DNA from 4 places in the Streptomyces sp. NPDC050211 genome. Region 3 is predicted to be linked to each of the others. Evidence: riboswitches for the same ligand, from Rfam matches in the RefSeq annotation. Region 3 holds a riboswitch; each other region holds the start of a gene.
The links. A riboswitch is a leader RNA that binds a small molecule or an ion and turns the genes downstream of it on or off. The one in region 3 is predicted to bind thiamine pyrophosphate.

Region 1 (4,465 bases), on a different contig from region 3:
GGCGTCGTACGGCCGGATGTCGGGGTTGCGGGCGGTGGCCGACGCCATCAGCTCGTCCAGCTCGTACGCCAGCCCCGGGACGGCGGCCGACGGGGGCGGTACGTCCTCGTGCAGGTGCTTGTAGAGCACGATCGCGGGGTTGTCGCCCTGGTGCGGCCGGTCGCCCGTCAGCATCTCGTAGAGCATCACGCCGCACGCGTACACGTCGACGCGCGGGTCGGTGGTGCCGTGCTCGATCTGCTCGGGGGCGAGATAGGAAACCGTGCCGAGGACCGCGCCGGTGGTGTTGGTGACCGTGTCCACGGCCCGCACCAGCCCGAAGTCGGCGACCTTGACCCGGCCGTCGTCTCCTATCAGCACGTTCTCCGGCTTCATGTCCCGGTGCACGAAACCGGCGCGGTGCGCGGCGCCCAGCGCGGCGAGCACCGGCTCCAGGATGTCGAACGCGGCGCGCGGCTGGAGCGCCCCGCGTTCGCGCAGCACGTCACGGAGCGTGCAGCCCGCGACGTACTCCATGGCCAGATAGACGTACGACCCGTCGGTCCCCTGGTCGAAGACCTGCACCACGTTCGGATGAGCCAGCCGCGCCACGGACTTCGCCTCGCGGATGAACCGCTCCACGAAGGAGCCGTCGGCCGCGAGCGTGGGGTGCATCACCTTGAGGGCGAGGACACGGTCGAGCCGGGTGTCCACGGCCCGGTAGACCGTGGCCATCCCGCCGACGGCGATCCGCGCGTCCACGCGATAGCGGCCGTCGAGCACCTGCCCGACCAACGGGTCCTGAAGGGTCGTATCCACGCAGGTGAGTCTACGAGCCACCGCTGACACAACCGCCGTTTCGGTCGTGATAGGGGCTCTACTGCAGCCGAGCTGTGACGCACGTCGCACGTACGGGATCAGAAGGCGGGGCGCTCGGGGTCCAGCCGTGCCATGCCCTCCGCCGGAGAGGACGCCTCCGCGAAGTGACGGCGCGGAATCCGCCCAGCCCGATAAGCCAGCCGCCCCGCCTCCACCCCGCTCCTCATGGCGGCGGCCATCAGCGCCGGCTCCTGCGCCCGCGTCACCGCCGAGGCGAGCATCACACCGGCGCACCCCAGCTCCATCGCGAGCGCCGCGTCCGACGCCGTACCGGCTCCCGCGTCCAGAATCACCGGCACGCGCGCGTGCTCCACGATCAGCTGGAAGTTGTGCGGGTTGCGGATGCCGAGTCCGGAGCCGATGGGCGAGCCGAGCGGCATGATCGCGGCGCAGCCGGCGTCCTCCAGCTTCCGTGCCAGCACCGGGTCGTCGTTGGTGTACGGCAGCACCGTGAACCCGTCGTCCACCAGCGTCTCGGCCGCCTCCAGCAGCTCGATCGGGTCGGGCAGCAGGGTGCGCTCGTCGGCGATGACCTCCAGCTTGACCAGGTCGGTGCCGAGCGCCTCCCGGGCCAGCCGGGCGGTGAGCACGGCTTCTCCGGCGGTGAAGCAGCCCGCCGTGTTCGGCAGCACCCGGATGCCGAGCCGCTCCAGCACCGACAGCACCGAACCGTGCACATCGGGGTTCACCCGCCGCATCGCGACCGTCGTCAGCTCCGTGCCGGAGGCGACGAGCGCCCGCTCAAGGACCTCCAGGCTGGGCGCACCGCCCGTCCCCATGATGAGACGGGACGAGAAGGCCGTACCGCCGATGACAAAGGGATCGTCAGCCATGGTCAGCCTCCTTGGACGGCGGTGAGGACTTCGACGCGGTCTCCCTCGGAGAGGGACGTGGCGGACCACTCCGCGCGCGGGACGACGGTTTCGTTCAGGGCGGCGGCCACTCCGGAGGGCGCCGCGGTGAGGGACTTCACGAGGGTGTCGAGGGCGGTGCCGTCGGTGACCTCCCGACGCTCACCGTTGATCCAGACGATCATGCGGGCAGCTCCGTGAGTGCGCCGAAGCGCTTCGGGGTGAAGGGGCGGGCCTCGTCCGGGAGTTCACCGGTGGCCAGCGCGTGGGCCATGGCGTCGCCGGTGACCGGTGTGAGCAGCACGCCGTTGCGGTAGTGGCCGGTGGCCAGCAGGAGTCCCGGGAGGTCCGTCGGGCCGAGCAGCGGCGCGTTGTCGGGGGAGCAGGGGCGCAGTCCGGCCCGGGTCTCCGTCAGCGGCAGCTCGGTGAGGCCGGGGACCAGCTCGTGCGCGTCGCGCAGCAGCTCGTAGACGCCGCCCGCCGTCACCGTCGTGTCCCAGCCCAGCTCCTCGCTGGTCGCGCCGATGACCAGCTCGCCGTTCGCGCGCGGCACCAGGTAGACATGGCTGCCGCGGACCACGGCGCGCACGGTCCGGCTCAGGAACGGCGCGCACCGCTCCGGCACGGTCAGCCGCACCACCTGCCCCTTCACGGGCCGTACCGGCGGCAGTACGTCCTCCGGGACGCCCGCGAGCCGCCCGCTCAGGCTGCCCGCGGCGAGGACGACCTGCCCCGCGCCCACGGCCCTGCCGTCGCGCGTGACGACACCGGCCGCCCGCTCCCGTACGACCGACAGCCGCTCGGCCCAGGTCCGGTGGAAGACCACTCCGGCCCGCTCGCACACGGCCACCAGCGCACCGGCGAGGCGCCGCGGGTCGATCTGGTGGTCGCCGTCGACGCGCAGCCCGCCGCGCACACCGGGCGCGAGCATCGGCTCCAGACGCCGGCACTCCCGCCCGGACAGCCACTCGGAGTCCAGCCCCGACGCCCGTTGCAGCGCGTGCAGTTCGCGCAGATGGGCGCGGTCGTCGGCGTCCAGGGCGACGGCGAGCGTGCCGCACTGGCGGTAGCCGAGGTCGTGGCCGGTCAGCTCGGTGAGCTCGGCCGCGAAGTCCGGGTAGCGGCGGGCCGAGGCGAGGTTCAGGCCGAGCAGGGTCTGCTCGCCGTAGTGCAGTTCCGTGACGGCGGCCAGCATCCCGGCCGCCACCTGCGCGGCTCCGCCGCCCGGCTCGGGATCCACGACGGCCGTGGCGAACCCGCGCTGCGCGGCCCGCCACGCCGTGACCAGGCCGATGATTCCGCCCCCGATGACAAGGACGTCCGCGGTGTCGGACGTGGCGTTGTCGAACGTAGCTGTGTCGGACGTATGCGACATGGGCGTCCAGCCCCTCCCTTCGCCGGCATGACCCGGATCAGGTTCGTACGGTCGGAGGCCGCCAGCCTCCCTCTCAGCCCGGTGCGTCCGGGCTCCCGCGAGTGCTCTACGTTGGCCACCCTAGCCCTTGGTTCCGCGCCTCTGTAAGGGAGCCTCTTGTCATGCCCCGCTCGCTCGACGGCCTCGTCCTGGCGCCTGTCGCCGACCAAGCCCCAGGTCAGGTGGGTACGCGCACGCGGTTCACCTACCACGAGGAGGACGGGACGATCTGGGCCGAGTACGCGGGCGGGGACGTCGTACGCGGGCATCTGGTGGGTACCCGTGAGGGCGACCGCCTCGACTTCCGGTACGTGCAGCTCAAGGGCGACGGGACGACGTCCTCCGGGCACTGCGTGTCGACGGTCGTGGAGCTGCCGGACGGCCGGGTGCGGCTCAAAGAGACCTGGGAGTGGGAGTCGCAGCCGGGCAGCGGGACGAGTGTGGTGGAGCAGGTCGACGAGGATTGTGGAGCAGGTCACTGAACCCGGCCGCTGACTGACGGATCGTCAGTTGTCTATGGTGATCAGGTGAGCGAGCAGACGCAGCAACGAGGCACGTCACAGCCGCGACGCGTGGTCGTGGCCGGCGCGGGCATGGCCGGGGTGCAGACGGCCGTCGCCCTGCGCGAAATGGGCTTCACCGGCACCGTGACGCTGATCGGCGCCGAGCCGCACCAGCCGTACGACCGGCCGCCGCTGTCCAAGGCCGTACTGCTCGGCAAGGCCGAGGGCTCCGCCTTCGACGTGGACTTCGAAGCGCTCGGCATCGAACTGCAGCTGGGGCGCGAGGTGCTGGGTGTGCGCCCCGCCGACCACGAGCTGGACACCGAGGCCGGGCCTGTCCCGTACGACGTCCTGGTCCTCGCCACCGGTGCGGAACCGATCCGGCTGCCGGGCGCCGAGGGCGTCCCCGGCGTCCATCTGCTGCGCACCCTGGACGACGCCGAGCGGCTGCGGCCGGTGCTCGCCCGGCAGCACGACATCGTGGTCGTCGGCGCGGGCTGGATCGGCGCGGAGTTCGCCACGGCGGCGCGCGAGGCGGGCTGCGCGGTGACCGTCGTGGAGGCCGCCGACCGGCCGCTCGCGGGAGCGCTGCCCGCCGAGGTGGCCGCGCCGATGGCCGCCTGGTACGCCGACAGCGGCGCGGTGCTGCGGACGCACGCGCGCGTGGAGCGCGTCGAGCCCGGCACGGTCGTCCTCGACGACGGCTCACGGCTGCCCGCGGACGCGGTCGTGGTCGGCATCGGCGCCCGGCCCGCCACCGCCTGGCTCGCCGGTTCGGACATCAAGCTGGGCAAGCACGGCGAGGTCGTGGCCGACGACCGGCTGCAGACCTCCGTCCC
Region 2 (4,465 bases), on a different contig from region 3:
TCCGCGACGAGGGCGGCGCCGACCATGTGCGTTCACTGCTCGATACGTACGGCGGCACCCGCATCGTTCACGGCCACAGCCCCATTCCGTACCTCCTCGGCGAAGTCGGTTCCGAGGACGGCGAGGACGAGGCCGGGCCCCATGTCGAGGGACCGCACGTCTACGCCGACGGGCTCGCCATCGCGATGGACGGCGGAGTGACCATGGCCGGAAAGCTGCTGGTCCAGCAACTTCCACTGGATATCTGAGCGTTCACAGGGCAGGCGTCCCGTCACGGAGTACTACCGGGGACGGCGCAGGCCAAGGGGCAATTTTTGGAAACCCCCTGTCACCGTGTGCCGTTACCGCTCTACCATCGGCTTATCCGTAGCAGGCTCCCCTCCGTTTCTGCCATACGGCTCGTCAGCGTGCGAGCCCCAAGCCCTACGGAGCATCGGGGGATGCACATGAACAGCGTTCCGCAGCACCTGCTGAGCGAGGACCGCCAGGAATACGAGCGGATCCTCGATGAGGCGCTGCGCTCCGCCCCACACCGCCCTGAACTGACCGCTGTCGGACAGCGGCTCAACCCCGAACAGCTGCGCACCATGGCTCTCAACGCCTCCGCGATCATCACCGCGGCGGCGGCCACCGAGTACCAGCACTACGTGAAGGTCCGCGAGGAACTGCGCCAGCCGGCGCCGTCCACCCCGCCGTCCGTCCGCGAATCCGGTTCCACGGAGCCGGCCGCGAACACGGTGGGGCTCGCCGCCACCATGGGCGAGGTCGCCGAGACCGCCGGCGCGGGCGCCGTCGCCGTCGTCGCGGTCCTGGCACCCGTCCTCGCCGGAACCGCAGCGGCGATCTTCCTGCTCGTGGGCTACATCCTGAAGATGCTGGACCCCGCGCCGCAGTTCGCCCAGACCATGCTGACCACCGGATGGGTGTTCGGCGCCGTGACGGCGGTCGCGATCCTTGTCGCCGCCGTCGGGCTGCTGATCACCGCCCTGCGCAACAGGCCCTCGCTCGACACCGGCCCTTACGGCAAGCTGAGCGGGGAGGTGGCCAGGGCCAGGGAAGCCTGGCGCGAGGCCCTGCTGGAACGCGGCATCCTGCCGTTCCTGCGCGACGCACTGGCCGAACCCGGCGCCGCCGCGGCACTGCACCGCACGGCACCGCGGGCGACCACCAGCCGCATGCCGCATCTCGGCTACAACCGCCCGGGCTTCAGCAGCCCCGACGACGGCCCCGCCCCGGGCCACCGCCCGAGCTTCAGCAGCCCGGACTACACCAGCCCGGATTTCGGAGGCCCGGAGCACCAGCCGGAGTAAGCCCGCTCCGGCATGATGCCCCTCGGCTTGCGCCCCCACGGAGGGGAGCGCAAGCCGAACACGGGGCTGCGGACGGCCTGTTCCGGACGTCGACGTCAGTTCGCGATCGGCAGGTACACACGGTTGCCCGCGTCAGCGAACTCCTTCGACTTCTGGGCCATACCCTCCTCGATCTCCGACTTGGTGCTGCCGTGCTCACGGCGGATGTCCTGGGAGATCTTCATCGAGCAGAACTTCGGCCCGCACATCGAGCAGAAGTGAGCGGTCTTGGCCGGCTCGGCCGGCAAGGTCTCGTCGTGGAACTCCCGGGCCGTGTCCGGGTCCAGGGCGAGGTTGAACTGGTCCTCCCATCGGAACTCGAAGCGTGCGTCGGACAGCGCGTCGTCCCACTCCTGTGCACCGGGGTGCCCCTTGGCGAGGTCGGCTGCGTGGGCGGCGATCTTGTAGGTGATGACGCCGGTCTTGACGTCGTCACGGTTGGGCAGGCCCAAGTGCTCCTTGGGCGTGACATAGCAGAGCATGGCCGTGCCCCACCAGGCGATCATCGCGGCACCGATGCCGGAAGTGATGTGGTCGTACGCCGGCGCGACGTCCGTCGTCAGCGGGCCGAGCGTATAGAACGGAGCTTCATCGCAGATCTCCTGCTGAAGGTCGATGTTCTCCTTGATCTTGTGCATCGGGACATGTCCCGGGCCCTCGATCATGGTCTGTACGTTGAAACGCTTCGCGATCTGGTTGAGTTCCCCGAGAGTTCGGAGTTCCGCGAACTGCGCCTCGTCATTGGCGTCCGCGATGGAGCCGGGCCGCAGACCGTCGCCGAGCGAGTACGTGACGTCGTAGGCGGCGAGGATCTCGCAGAGTTCCTCGAAGTTCTCGTAGAGGAACGATTCCTTGTGGTGCGCCAGGCACCACGCCGCCATGATCGAGCCGCCGCGCGAGACGATGCCGGTCTTGCGGTTGGCGGTGAGCGGTACGAACGGCAGGCGAACGCCCGCGTGGACGGTCATGTAGTCCACGCCCTGTTCGGCCTGTTCGATGACCGTGTCCTTGTAGATCTCCCAGGTCAGCTCCTCGGCGCGGCCGTCGACCTTTTCCAGGGCCTGGTAGAGGGGGACCGTGCCGATGGGGACGGGGGAGTTGCGCAGCACCCACTCACGGGTCGTGTGGATATTGCGGCCGGTGGACAGGTCCATGACCGTGTCGGCGCCCCAGCGGGTCGCCCAGGTCATCTTCTCGACCTCCTCCTCGATGGAGGAAGTGACCGCGGAGTTGCCGATGTTGGCGTTGACCTTCACCAGGAACCGCTTGCCGATGATCATCGGCTCGATCTCCGGGTGGTTGACGTTCGCGGGCAGCACGGCCCGGCCCGCCGCGATCTCCTCACGGACCACTTCGGGCGAAACCTCCTCCCGGACGGCCACGAACTCCATTTCGGGCGTGATCTCGCCCCGGCGCGCGTAGGCGAGCTGGGTGACGGCCTTGTCGTCGCGGCTGCGGCGCGGCTGGCGTGGCCGTCCGGGGAAGACCGCGTCGAGGTTGCGCAGGCCGCCGCGCGGCGAGGTGTGCTTGATGCCGTCGTCCTCGGGGCGGACGGGACGGCCCGCGTACTCCTCGGTGTCGCCGCGGGCGACGATCCAGTTCTCTCGCAGCGGGGCGAGCCCCCGGCGGACGTCGGTGTCGACGAGCGGATCGGTGTACGGGCCGGAGGTGTCGTACAGCGTGACCGACTGCCCGTTGGTGAGGTGCACCTGGCGGACCGGCACGCGCAGATCAGGGCGTGAGCCCTCGATGTACGCCTTGTGCCAGCCGATGGACTTCCCGGCCTCCTCGCTGGTCGGAGTCGGCGACGGACCGTCCGTCGCGTTCTGCGTGGAGGCAGGCGTGCGTGTGTCCTTGATGGTCATGAGACCTACTCCCTACGCCGGCATTACCCGGTAACAGGTTCAGCGGTCGACGCAGCGGTTTCCGTCTGCCGCCGTTTCATGGGGAACATCACTCGAATCCGATGACGTTCCACGTGAAACATTGCGAAGACGGAGGTCAGCGCCCTCTCAGCCCGGTGCTCCGAGCTCCCGCGTGTACAAAGGTGCCTACACGCTAGCGTCAATTCGGGCGCGCTGAACAGTGGGCCCCGGCCGTTCTTGCGATGATCGGGCGGTGACCACGACGCATCAGTCCCCGTACCCACCGCCCGAGCCGCCCCGCGGCCCCGGCTCCGGAAGCGGCCCCGCGAACGGCAACAGCCGTGGAAGCGGGCCTGTTTCCGGCGGCGGTCGCGAGACTGGAGCCGGAACCAGATCCGGCGACTGGCATGAGCACGGGCCCGCCTCCGACGCCGGACCCGGCCAGAGTTCGGGGGCCGGTGGCGGCCACGATCACGGCGGCGGGGGCGGACACGGACCCGGGGGCGGCGGTGGTGGCGGACATGGCCACTCGCACAGTCACGGTCCCGCGGCGCCCGTCTCCCAGCATCTGCGCAAGATCATCGCGGCGATCCTCATCCCGTTCGCCGCGGCCGTGGTCGTAGGGCTCGCAGTGTTGTGGCCCGGCGGAGCGCCGCCGCACGAGCGCACCGGGGTCGGCTTCGACCGGCAGACGCAGCAGGCCACAGTCACCAAGGTGGACGAGGTCAGCTGCAAGGACGTCAACGCCTCGGGTGAGACCCCGACCGGTGACACCTCCACCGCGGAGGGTTCCTCGGCGCAGCAGCAGGCGAACGGCACCTGCAAGAAGGCGACGATCCGGGTCGACACGGGCAAGGACAAGGGCCGTACGTTCACCGAGATCGTGCAGCCGGACCAGTCGCGGCAGCTGGACGAGGGCCAGAAGGTCGTCGTCGCCTACGAGCCCTCCGCACCCAGGGACTTGCAGTACTCGGTCACCGATGTGAACCGTCGTCTTCCGATGATGCTGCTTGCCGGGATCTTCGCCCTCGCCGTCGTGGTCGTCGGACGGTTGCGGGGCGTCATGGCACTGGTCGCCCTGGCCATCAGCTTCCTGGTGCTGAACTTCTTCATCCTGCCCGCCATCCTCCAGGGCTCGAACCCGCTGGTCGTGGCGGTGATCGGGGCGAGCGCCATCATGCTGGTCGCCCTGTACCTGTGCCACGGCCTGTCCGCGAGAACCTCGGTGGCGGTGCTCGGCACCCTCATCTC
Region 3 (4,465 bases):
ATCCAGGAGGCCCGCAGATCGAGCGGCGGCTCGTCCAGCGCGATCAGGAACCCGAAACCGACCGTCACCGCCGACACCCCGAGCGGCAGCATCAGCAGCGCGTCGAACCCGCGCACGAACCGGCCCGCGTCCCGCCGGGTGAGCGCGGCGGCGGCGAGACCGCCGATCACCACGGCGATGACGGTGGCGACGACGGCGTACCGCAGCGAATTGCCGATCGCCTCGATCGGCGCCACCAGGAAGACGCCCCCGTCGGACGACATCAGCGCCCGGTAGTAGCCGAAGTCCGGCGCGTCGAACGACCGTTGCACCAGCACGGCCAACGGCAGCAGCAAGAGTACGACGACGGAGGCGAGGACGCCCGCCAGCAGCCCCCACTGACCCGCCCCGCGCGGCCGCCGGGCCGTCACCGACGCGTCCACCAGCCGCAGGGCGCTCTCCCGCCGCCGTACGGTCCAGGCGTGCAGCGCGAGGATCGCGCCGACCGCCACGAACTGAATGATCGTCAGCACCGCGGCCGTGGACAGATCGAAGATCTCCGAGGTCTGCCGGTAGATCTCGACCTCCAGCGTCGAGAAGCCCGGTCCGCCGAGGATCTGCACCACACCGAAGGAGGTGAAGGTGAACAGGAACACCATCAGCACGGCGGCGGCCACGGCCGGCGCCAGCGCCGGGAGGGTGATATGACGCCAGGCCTTGAGCGGCGACGCCCCGAGCATCCGCGCGGCCTCTTCCTGCCGCGGGTCGAGTTGCCCCCAGAGTCCGCCGACCGTCCGTACGACGACCGCGTAGTTGAAGAAGACATGCGCCAGCAGGATCGCCCACACGGTCGTGTCCAGCCGTACGCCCCACAGCTCGTCCAGCAGCCCGCCACGGCCCACCAGCGCCAGGAACGCCGTACCGACGACGACCGTCGGCAACACGAAGGGGACCGTGACGATCGCCCGCAGAACGTGCTTGCCCGGGAAGTCGAAACGGGCGAAGACGTAGGCGCCGGGCAGCGCCACGAGGAGGGTGAGCGCGGTGGAGGCGAGGGCCTGCCAGGTGGTGAACCACAGGACATGACGGATGTCCGACTGCGCCACCACGTCCCAGATCCGGGCGAGTTGCCAGGCTCCGTCGACATGGAGTCCGCGCGCGAGGATCGCGGCGACGGGGTAGGCGAAGAAGACCGCGAAGAACGCGACGGGCACGGCCATGAGCCCGAGCCGCGTCGCGTACTTCCTGCGGACGGAGGCTACTTCGGGGGCTACTTCAGTACGAGCGAGGTCCATGACTTGACCCAGTCGTCACGGTTGTCGGCGATCTTCGCCGGGTCCATGGTCTCGGGATCCTCGGCCTGCGGACCGTACTTGGTGAACTCCTCGGGCACCTGGGCGCCTTCACGCACCGGGTAGACGAACATGTTCAGCGGCATGTCGTCCTGGAACGTCTTGGTGAGCATGAAGTCGAGGAGTGCCTTGCCGCCCTCGGTGTTCCCCGCGTTGCTCAGCAGCCCCGCGTACTCGACCTGCCGGAAGCAGGTGCCGGTCGCGACGCCGGTCGGCGCGGTGGCCGGCTTCGGGTCGGCGTAGATGACCTCGGCGGGCGGCGAGGAGGCGTACGAGACGACGAGCGGCCGGTCGGCCTTGGCCTTCTTGCCGCCCGCGGAACCGGAGAACTCCTCGTTGTAGGCCTGCTCCCAGCCGTCGACGACCTTCACGCCGTTGGCCTTCAGCTTCTTCCAGTAGTCCTGCCAGCCGTCGTCGCCGTACTTGGCGGCGGTCCCGAGGAGGAAGCCCAGTCCCGGTGAGGAGGTGGACGCGTTCTCGGTGACGAGGAGGTTCTTGTAGGCCGGCTTGATCAGGTCGTCGAAGGAGGTGGGCGGGGTCAGCTTGTGCTTGCTGAAGTACGCCTTGTCGTAGTTGACGCAGATGTCGCCGGTGTCGACGGGCGTGACGCGGTGCTCGTCCTCGTCGACCCGGTACTCGGGCTTGATCTGGTCGGCGCCCTTCGCCTCGTACGACTGGAAGAGGTCGTTGTCGAGGGCCCGCGAGAGCAGGGTGTTGTCGACGCCGAAGAAGACGTCGCCCTGCGGGTTGTCCTTGGTCAGGATCGCCTTGTTGACGGCCTGCCCGGCGTCGCCGTCCTCCAGGACCTTGACCTGGTACCCGGACTTCTTCTCAAACTCGGCGATGACGCTCTTGGAGACGGCCCAGGAGTCGTGGCTGACGAGCGTGACGGTCTTGGAGTCGCCGCCGGCGGAGTCGGACGACGATCCGCACGCGGACAGCGTGACGAGGCCCAGCCCGACGGCCACGGCTATGTACTTGTTCGTGGTTCTCATGAGTGAAGACCGAACTTCCTACCCAGAATGACCTGGGCGAGGTTCAGAGGGTCTGCGGCCCGCCGGAACTATGGCTGCCGCACTCTCAGCGCTGTGGCGCTCCCCTGTCGGAAAATGAATTGGATATGAAGTTGTACCGACGTCGATGTACCGACGTCGATCAGACTACCTCTCGGTGGCCGCGAGCTGACCACACGCCCCGTCGATCTCCTGACCACGGGTATCCCGGACCGTCACCGGCACACCATGCGCGGCGATCGCCTCGACGAACGCCTTCTCGTCCTCCGGACGGGAGGCCGTCCACTTCGAGCCCGGCGTCGGGTTCAGCGGGATCAGATTCACATGCACCGGCCTGCCCTTGAGCAGCCGTCCGAGCCGGTCACCGCGCCAGGCCTGGTCGTTGATGTCCCGGATCAGCGCGTACTCGATGGACAGCCGGCGCCCGGACCGGGCCGCGTACTCCCATCCGGCCTCGAGCACCTCGCGCACCTTCCACCGGGTGTTGACCGGTACGAGGGTGTCGCGCAGCTCGTCGTCCGGCGCGTGCAGCGAGATCGCGAGCCGGCACTTGAAGCCCTCGTCGGCGAACCGGTGGATGGCCGGGACGAGCCCGACGGTGGAGACGGTGATCCCGCGCTGCGAGAGCCCGAGCCCGTCGGGTTCGGGGTCGGTGAGCGCGCGAATGGCACCCACGACCCGCTTGTAGTTGGCGAGCGGCTCGCCCATGCCCATGAAGACGATGTTGGACAGCCGCGCGGGCCCTCCGGGAATCTCGCCGTCCCTGAGCGCCCGCATCCCGTCCACGATCTGGTGCACGATCTCGGCGGTGGACAGATTCCGGTCGAGGCCTGCCTGCCCGGTGGCGCAGAACGGACAGTTCATACCGCAGCCCGCCTGCGAGCTGATGCACATCGTCACCCGGTCCGGATACCGCATGAGCACCGACTCGACCAGCGTCCCGTCGAACAGCCGCCACAGCGTCTTGCGCGTGGTGTCCTGGTCCGTCGACAGATGCCGTACGACCGTCATCAGCTCCGGAAGCAGCGCCTCCTGCAGCTTGCCGCGCGCCGCGGCCGGGATGTCGGTCCACTGCGCCGGGTCGTGCGCGTACCGCGCGAAGTAGTGCTGCGAGAGCTGCTTGGCGCGAAACGGCTTCTCCCCGATCGCGGCAACAGCCTCCTTGCGCTCGGCAGGCGACAGATCGGCAAGATGCCGCGGCGGCTTCTGGGCTCCGCGGGGGGCGACGAAAGTGAGTTCTCCGGGCTTGGGCATGATTTCTCAAGTGTCGCAGATCGTTTCCGTGCCCCCGGACGGGCTATGGGGTGGGGTTTTCCAGCCGGTCCTTGAGGTGCTGCTCGTTGCGGGGGAGTTCCTTGCGGACCTGTGGGCGGACCACGAGGGGCACGAGGACCTTGCCGATGCCGTGCCCTTCGACGTCGACCTCCAAGGTCACGCGGGAGCGGCGGCCCTCGTCGATCGGGTCTATCTCACCGTGGACATGGCCCCTGACGGGCCCGTCGATACCCTGCAGCCCCCAGATGCGCGGCGGATCGTACTCGGTGACCTCCATGGTCATCGGAATGTCGCGGCGGCCTATGTGCCGGGTGATCTTCAGGTGGGAACCGAGACCCAGCGGGCCCTCCTCGACCTGCTCCGCCGCGACCGCGCTCTCCTGCCATTCCGGCAGGTGGGAGGGGTCGCTGAGGTATGCGTAGACATCTTCGGGACTGCGGTCGACGACGATCGTTTCTCGGACGCCTGACATGGTGCCCCCTTCCAGGGCGGCCCCCTCGAGGGTTCCGGAGTGTCCCTCGTCGAGGGCTTACAACCGAATCGTCCCACCGCACGGACCGGCACGCCAAGGAGAGGAGCCAGCACGCCAAGGAGAAGAGCCCTCGCCCCCCATGCCGGGGCGAGGGCTCCGTAAAACTCCTGTGCCGTCAGGCAGATCCGACGAACAGCACCATCAGCAGCCACACCACCGGAGCCGTCGGCAGCAGCGAATCCAGCCGGTCCATGATGCCGCCATGACCGGGCAGCAGCGTGCCCATGTCCTTGATGCCCAGGTCCCGCTTGATCATGGACTCGCCGAGGTCGCCGAGCGTGGCGCTGGCCGCGACGGCGAGGCCCAGCAGCAGG
Region 4 (4,465 bases), on a different contig from region 3:
GTGTGTGCCCCGGCGTCCAGATCGCGCGCAGGCGGCGGCCGGGGAGGTCGAGGAGTTCGCCGGGGACGATCTCGCGGTCGGGCAGGGCGGGGGAGAGGCCGGGGACGCCGGAGCGGAGGCGGGGGGTGCGGAGGGGTGCGATGTGTTCCTCGGGGGCGCCGACCGCGGTGAGTTTGCCGGTCATGTACGACGCCCAGCGCCCGGGACCGGTCGAGCGGGCCCGTCGTACGAGTGCCGTGTCCGCCTCGTGCATCGCGATCCAGGCGCCGGACACATCACGGACCTTGGCGGACAGGCCGTGATGGTCGGGATGGTGATGGGTGATGACCACGCCGTGAATGCCGGCGGGTGAAGTCCCGCATGCCGCGAGCCCGTCGGCGAGGGTGTCCCACGACGTCGGGTCGTCCCAGCCGGTGTCGATCAGGACCGGTCCGCGGTCGGTGTCGACGACGTACACGAGCGTGTGCCCGAGGGGGTTGTCGGGGATGGGGACCTGGATCGACCGCACGCCACCGCCGTGATCGGACACCTGCGCCATGAGCTCCCCCATCGCCGTCTCCCGGCCACTATAACTAGAACGAGTTCCGAAGGTAGCCCGAGTCATCCGTCCCGGTGGTGTGAGATCCGTGGACTCCTCGGAATGGAACTGGTATCAGTTTCGTATCTGATGAACCGTCAGAAGCGTTGGAGTCAGCTCGCGGGAGGCGTCGGCCATGACCGAGCTCGTGGAACACGGACAACTGTTCATCGGCGGGGAGTTGACCGATCCCCTGGGCAAGGACGTCATCGAGGTGATCTCGCCGCATACGGAAGAGGTCATCGGACGCGTCCCGCACGCGTCGCAGGCGGACGTCGACCGGGCCGTCGCCGCCGCGCGCACCGCCTTCGACGAAGGGCCCTGGCCGCGGATGTCGCTGGACGAGCGGATCGCGGTGGTCGCCCGGATCAAGGACGCGATCGCCGTACGGCACGAGGAGATCGCCCGCGTGATCTCCTCCGAGAACGGATCGCCGTACTCCTGGAGCGTCCTCGCCCAGGCACTCGGCGCGATGATGGTCTGGGACGCCGCGATCACCGTCGCGCGGGACTATGTGTACGAGGAGACGCGCACCGGTGTGCTCGGCCGCATCCTCGTGCGCCGCGAGCCCGTCGGGGTCGTCGCGGCCGTCGTCCCCTGGAACGTCCCGCAGTTCGTCGCCGCCGCCAAGCTCGCGCCCGCGCTGCTCACCGGCTGCACGGTCGTGCTCAAGCCGTCGCCCGAGTCGCCGCTGGACGCCTACATCCTCGGCGAGATCGCGAAGGAGGCCGGGCTGCCGGAGGGCGTGCTGTCGATCCTGCCGGCCGACCGCGAGGTCAGCGAGTACCTGGTCGGGCACCCCGGCGTCGACAAGGTCGCCTTCACCGGCTCGGTCGCCGCGGGCAAGCGCGTGATGGAGGTGGCCGCCCGCAACCTCACCCGCGTGACGCTGGAGCTGGGCGGCAAGTCGGCGGCGGTCGTGCTGCCGGACGCGGACGTCGAGACGACGGTCGCCGGGATCGTCCCCGCCGCCTGGATGAACAACGGGCAGGCCTGCGTCGCCCAGAGCCGCATCCTGCTGCCGCGCTCCCGCTACGACGAGTTCGCCGAGGCCCTCACCGCCGCCGCGGGCGCGCTGGTGGTCGGCGACCCGCTGGACACCGCCACCCAGGTCGGCCCGCTGGTGGCGAAGCGCCAGCAGCAGCGCAACCTCGACTACATCCGCATCGGCCAGGAGGAGGGCGCCAAGATCCTCACGGGCGGCGGCCGTCCGGCGGGCCTCGAGCGCGGCTGGTACGTCGAGCCGACGCTCTTCGGCGATGTCGACAACTCGATGCGGATAGCGAGGGAGGAGATCTTCGGGCCCGTGATCTGCCTCCTTCCCTACGGCGACGAGGACGAGGCCCTGAAGATCGCGAACGACTCCGACTACGGGCTGTCCGGCAGCGTCTGGACGGCGGACGTCGAGCACGGCATCGAGGTCGCGCGACAGGTCCGTACCGGCACGTACTCGGTGAACACCTTCAGCCTCGACATGCTGGGCCCGTTCGGCGGCTACAAGAACAGCGGGCTGGGCCGGGAGTTCGGGCCGGAGGGCTACGGCGAGTATCTCGAACACAAGATGATCCATCTCCCGGCGGGCTGGGAGGCGTAGCGCCATGGGCGACCGCTGGCAGGTCGAGGTCGACCGCTCCATCTGCATCGGCTCCGCCCAGTGCCTCCACCACGCCCCGGACGGCTTCCGCCTCGACACCGGACGGCAGTCCCACCCCGTCGACCCCGAGACGGACGCCAACGAACAGATCCTGGAGGCGGCGGAGAGCTGCCCGGTGGAGGCGATCATGATCACGCTGCTGGGGAGCGGGGAGCCGGTGTTCCCGCCGGAGGATTAGCGCGGCTGTCGTGGCTGCCGTCGCGCTCGAGGGCTGCGGCGGCGGTCCGGGCCGCTCATCCCGCTACCCGGGGTGAGTCAGGCGCCCGGGGCCCGGTACTCCACGTTCCGTCGGATCGCCTCGTCGATCTCTTCGGGGGAGAGGAGGACGACCGTGCTCGTGCGGACGCCGCCCGCCGCCGACGTGACCAGGCCGATGGCCGCCGCCGAGGTGTTGTCCGGGAGTTCCACCGTGACGTAGACGTCGTCGTCCCCGAAGGCCCAGTACTGCGACTCGAGCCGGCCCCCGAGTCCCTGGACCATGCGCTCGACGACCTGGCGGCGCGCGGCTGCGCCCTCGTTGAGCAGGCCCTTCAGCCCGTCGACGGTCAACCTGACCTTGATGAGGTACTTCGGCATCTGCTGGGCCTTTCAGTCGTGTTCACTCGTGTCTCAGTAATCACCTTCGTTCCATATTCGGAAAATTTCCATTCAGGGGGTTCCGTAGAGGCTTGGGCGTTTTATCCTAGTAGTAGGCCTACGGGACGAGTGAGGGAGTCCAACCGAAGTAGCCGACTCTGGCGGAAGGCGTGAGTCTCCGCCGTTGCCGACGTCGACGGTCGGGCTGAGAGGCCGGAAGGTCGTAGTAGTGGGACGACCGGAAGGCGACCCCCAGTTACCTGATCCGGGTAATGCCGGCGAAGGGAACCCGTCTCGTAGGTCATTCGTGTGCCATTCGTATGCCCGGGACCCGTGCATTTCGCATGTCGGATTCATGACATGTGCGACTGTCCGCCTCGCCGGGCGGCGTGGAACTCTCGAACCCACGCCGCCCCCGAGGAGGGCCGATGGACAGGCGCTACGAGATCTACTGTCTCGCCGACCGGATCTTCTACGAGACACCGGACCGTCTGTCCGCCGTCGGCGCCGCCTCCCTGTTTGAGGCCGCGCTGCGGCCGGTCCCGGAAGGCTGGCGGAGCTTCACCTCCGGTGACTGGCTTCAGCTCGCCCCGGTCGACGAGCACGGCACGCCGTGCCCCGGGCTCCCGGGCCAGGGCTGGAAGATCCACGTCTCGGCCTGCCTCGACAACGCCGAGAAGACCGCCGCCAGACTGTGGGACTACTGCGTACCGCGCGGCATCCCCTTCAAGCTCGTGCCCGGCGCCCAGCCGCTGCTCCTGCGCAACTCCAAGTACGCCAGCCGCGGTGACAGCGGCAAGTTCGCCACCCTCTACCCGGCGGACGAGACCGAACTCCACCGGATTCTCAAGGAGTTGGGCGACCTGCTGTCCGGCGAGCCCGGACCCGCCATCCTCAGCGATCTGCGCTGGAACGAGGGCCCGCTGTACGTGCGCTACGGCGGCTTCACCGAACGCCACTGCGTCGACGAGAACGGCGTCGTCGTCCCCGCCGTCGAGGACCCGGACGGCCGACTGGTCCCCGACCGCCGGGACCCCGCCTTCCGGCCCCCCGCGTGGGTGACGCTCCCGGAGTTCCTGCGCCCGCACCTCGACGCGCGGAACGCCACCACCACCCGCGACCTGCCGTACCGCATCGAACGGGCGCTGCACTTCTCCAACGGGGGCGGGGTCTACGCCGGCACCGATGTGCGGACCGGCGAGCAGGTCGTACTGAAGGAGGCCCGGCCGTACGCGGGACTCACCGTGGACGGAGCGGATGCCGTGACCCGCCTGGAACGGGAGAAGGCGGCCCTGGAGCGGCTCACCGGGCTGGGGGTCGCACCCGGAGTACGGGACTGGTTCACCCTCGGCGACCACCGCTTCCTCGTGATGGACTTCCTGACGGGCGGCACCCTCAACTCCGCGATCGTGCAACGCCATCCGCTGCTCCAGCCCGAACCGGACCCGGACGCCGTCGCCGCGTACACCCGCTGGGCGTTAGCGGTGCACCGCGCCACCGAGACCGCCGTGGCCGCCGTGCACGACCGCGGACTGGTCTTCAACGACCTGCACCCCCTCAACATCATGCTCGCGCCGGACGACCGGACCGTCCGCCTGCTCGACTTCGAGGCCGCCACGCCCGTCGGCGAACACCACGGCCAGACCATCGCCCACCCC

Region 1: it holds a riboswitch for thiamine pyrophosphate, as region 3 does, so the genes downstream of both, thiO (glycine oxidase ThiO) here and AB0I98_RS29050 (thiamine ABC transporter substrate-binding protein) in region 3, are expected to answer to the same signal.
Region 2: it holds a riboswitch for thiamine pyrophosphate, as region 3 does, so the genes downstream of both, thiC (phosphomethylpyrimidine synthase ThiC) here and AB0I98_RS29050 (thiamine ABC transporter substrate-binding protein) in region 3, are expected to answer to the same signal.
Region 4: it holds a riboswitch for thiamine pyrophosphate, as region 3 does, so the genes downstream of both, lanKC (class III lanthionine synthetase LanKC) here and AB0I98_RS29050 (thiamine ABC transporter substrate-binding protein) in region 3, are expected to answer to the same signal.

The regions. Positions count from the first base shown of each region.
Region 1 is NZ_JBFALC010000043.1:19,690-24,154, reverse strand. It holds gene pknB (Stk1 family PASTA domain-containing Ser/Thr kinase) at 1-798, opposite strand, end outside; gene AB0I98_RS33100 (thiazole synthase) at 897-1,691, opposite strand; gene thiS (sulfur carrier protein ThiS) at 1,694-1,894, opposite strand; gene thiO (glycine oxidase ThiO) at 1,891-3,084, opposite strand; TPP riboswitch at 3,082-3,193, opposite strand; gene AB0I98_RS33085 (hypothetical protein) at 3,246-3,605, shown strand; gene AB0I98_RS33080 (FAD-dependent oxidoreductase) at 3,651-4,465, shown strand, end outside.
Region 2 is NZ_JBFALC010000013.1:38,408-42,872, forward strand. It holds gene AB0I98_RS16330 (metallophosphoesterase) at 1-248, shown strand, start outside; gene AB0I98_RS16335 (hypothetical protein) at 441-1,310, shown strand; gene thiC (phosphomethylpyrimidine synthase ThiC) at 1,406-3,214, opposite strand; TPP riboswitch at 3,207-3,396, opposite strand; gene AB0I98_RS16345 (YibE/F family protein) at 3,468-4,465, shown strand, end outside.
Region 3 is NZ_JBFALC010000034.1:18,867-23,331, reverse strand. It holds gene AB0I98_RS29055 (iron ABC transporter permease) at 1-1,199, opposite strand, end outside; gene AB0I98_RS29050 (thiamine ABC transporter substrate-binding protein) at 1,250-2,326, opposite strand; TPP riboswitch at 2,324-2,442, opposite strand; gene rlmN (23S rRNA (adenine(2503)-C(2))-methyltransferase RlmN) at 2,492-3,598, opposite strand; gene AB0I98_RS29040 (SRPBCC family protein) at 3,642-4,091, opposite strand; gene AB0I98_RS29035 (phosphatidate cytidylyltransferase) at 4,267-4,465, opposite strand, start outside.
Region 4 is NZ_JBFALC010000025.1:67,214-71,678, reverse strand. It holds gene AB0I98_RS24330 (MBL fold metallo-hydrolase) at 1-538, opposite strand, end outside; gene AB0I98_RS24325 (aldehyde dehydrogenase) at 714-2,171, shown strand; gene AB0I98_RS24320 (ferredoxin) at 2,176-2,409, shown strand; gene AB0I98_RS24315 (GYD domain-containing protein) at 2,487-2,807, opposite strand; TPP riboswitch at 2,929-3,111, shown strand; gene lanKC (class III lanthionine synthetase LanKC) at 3,236-4,465, shown strand, end outside.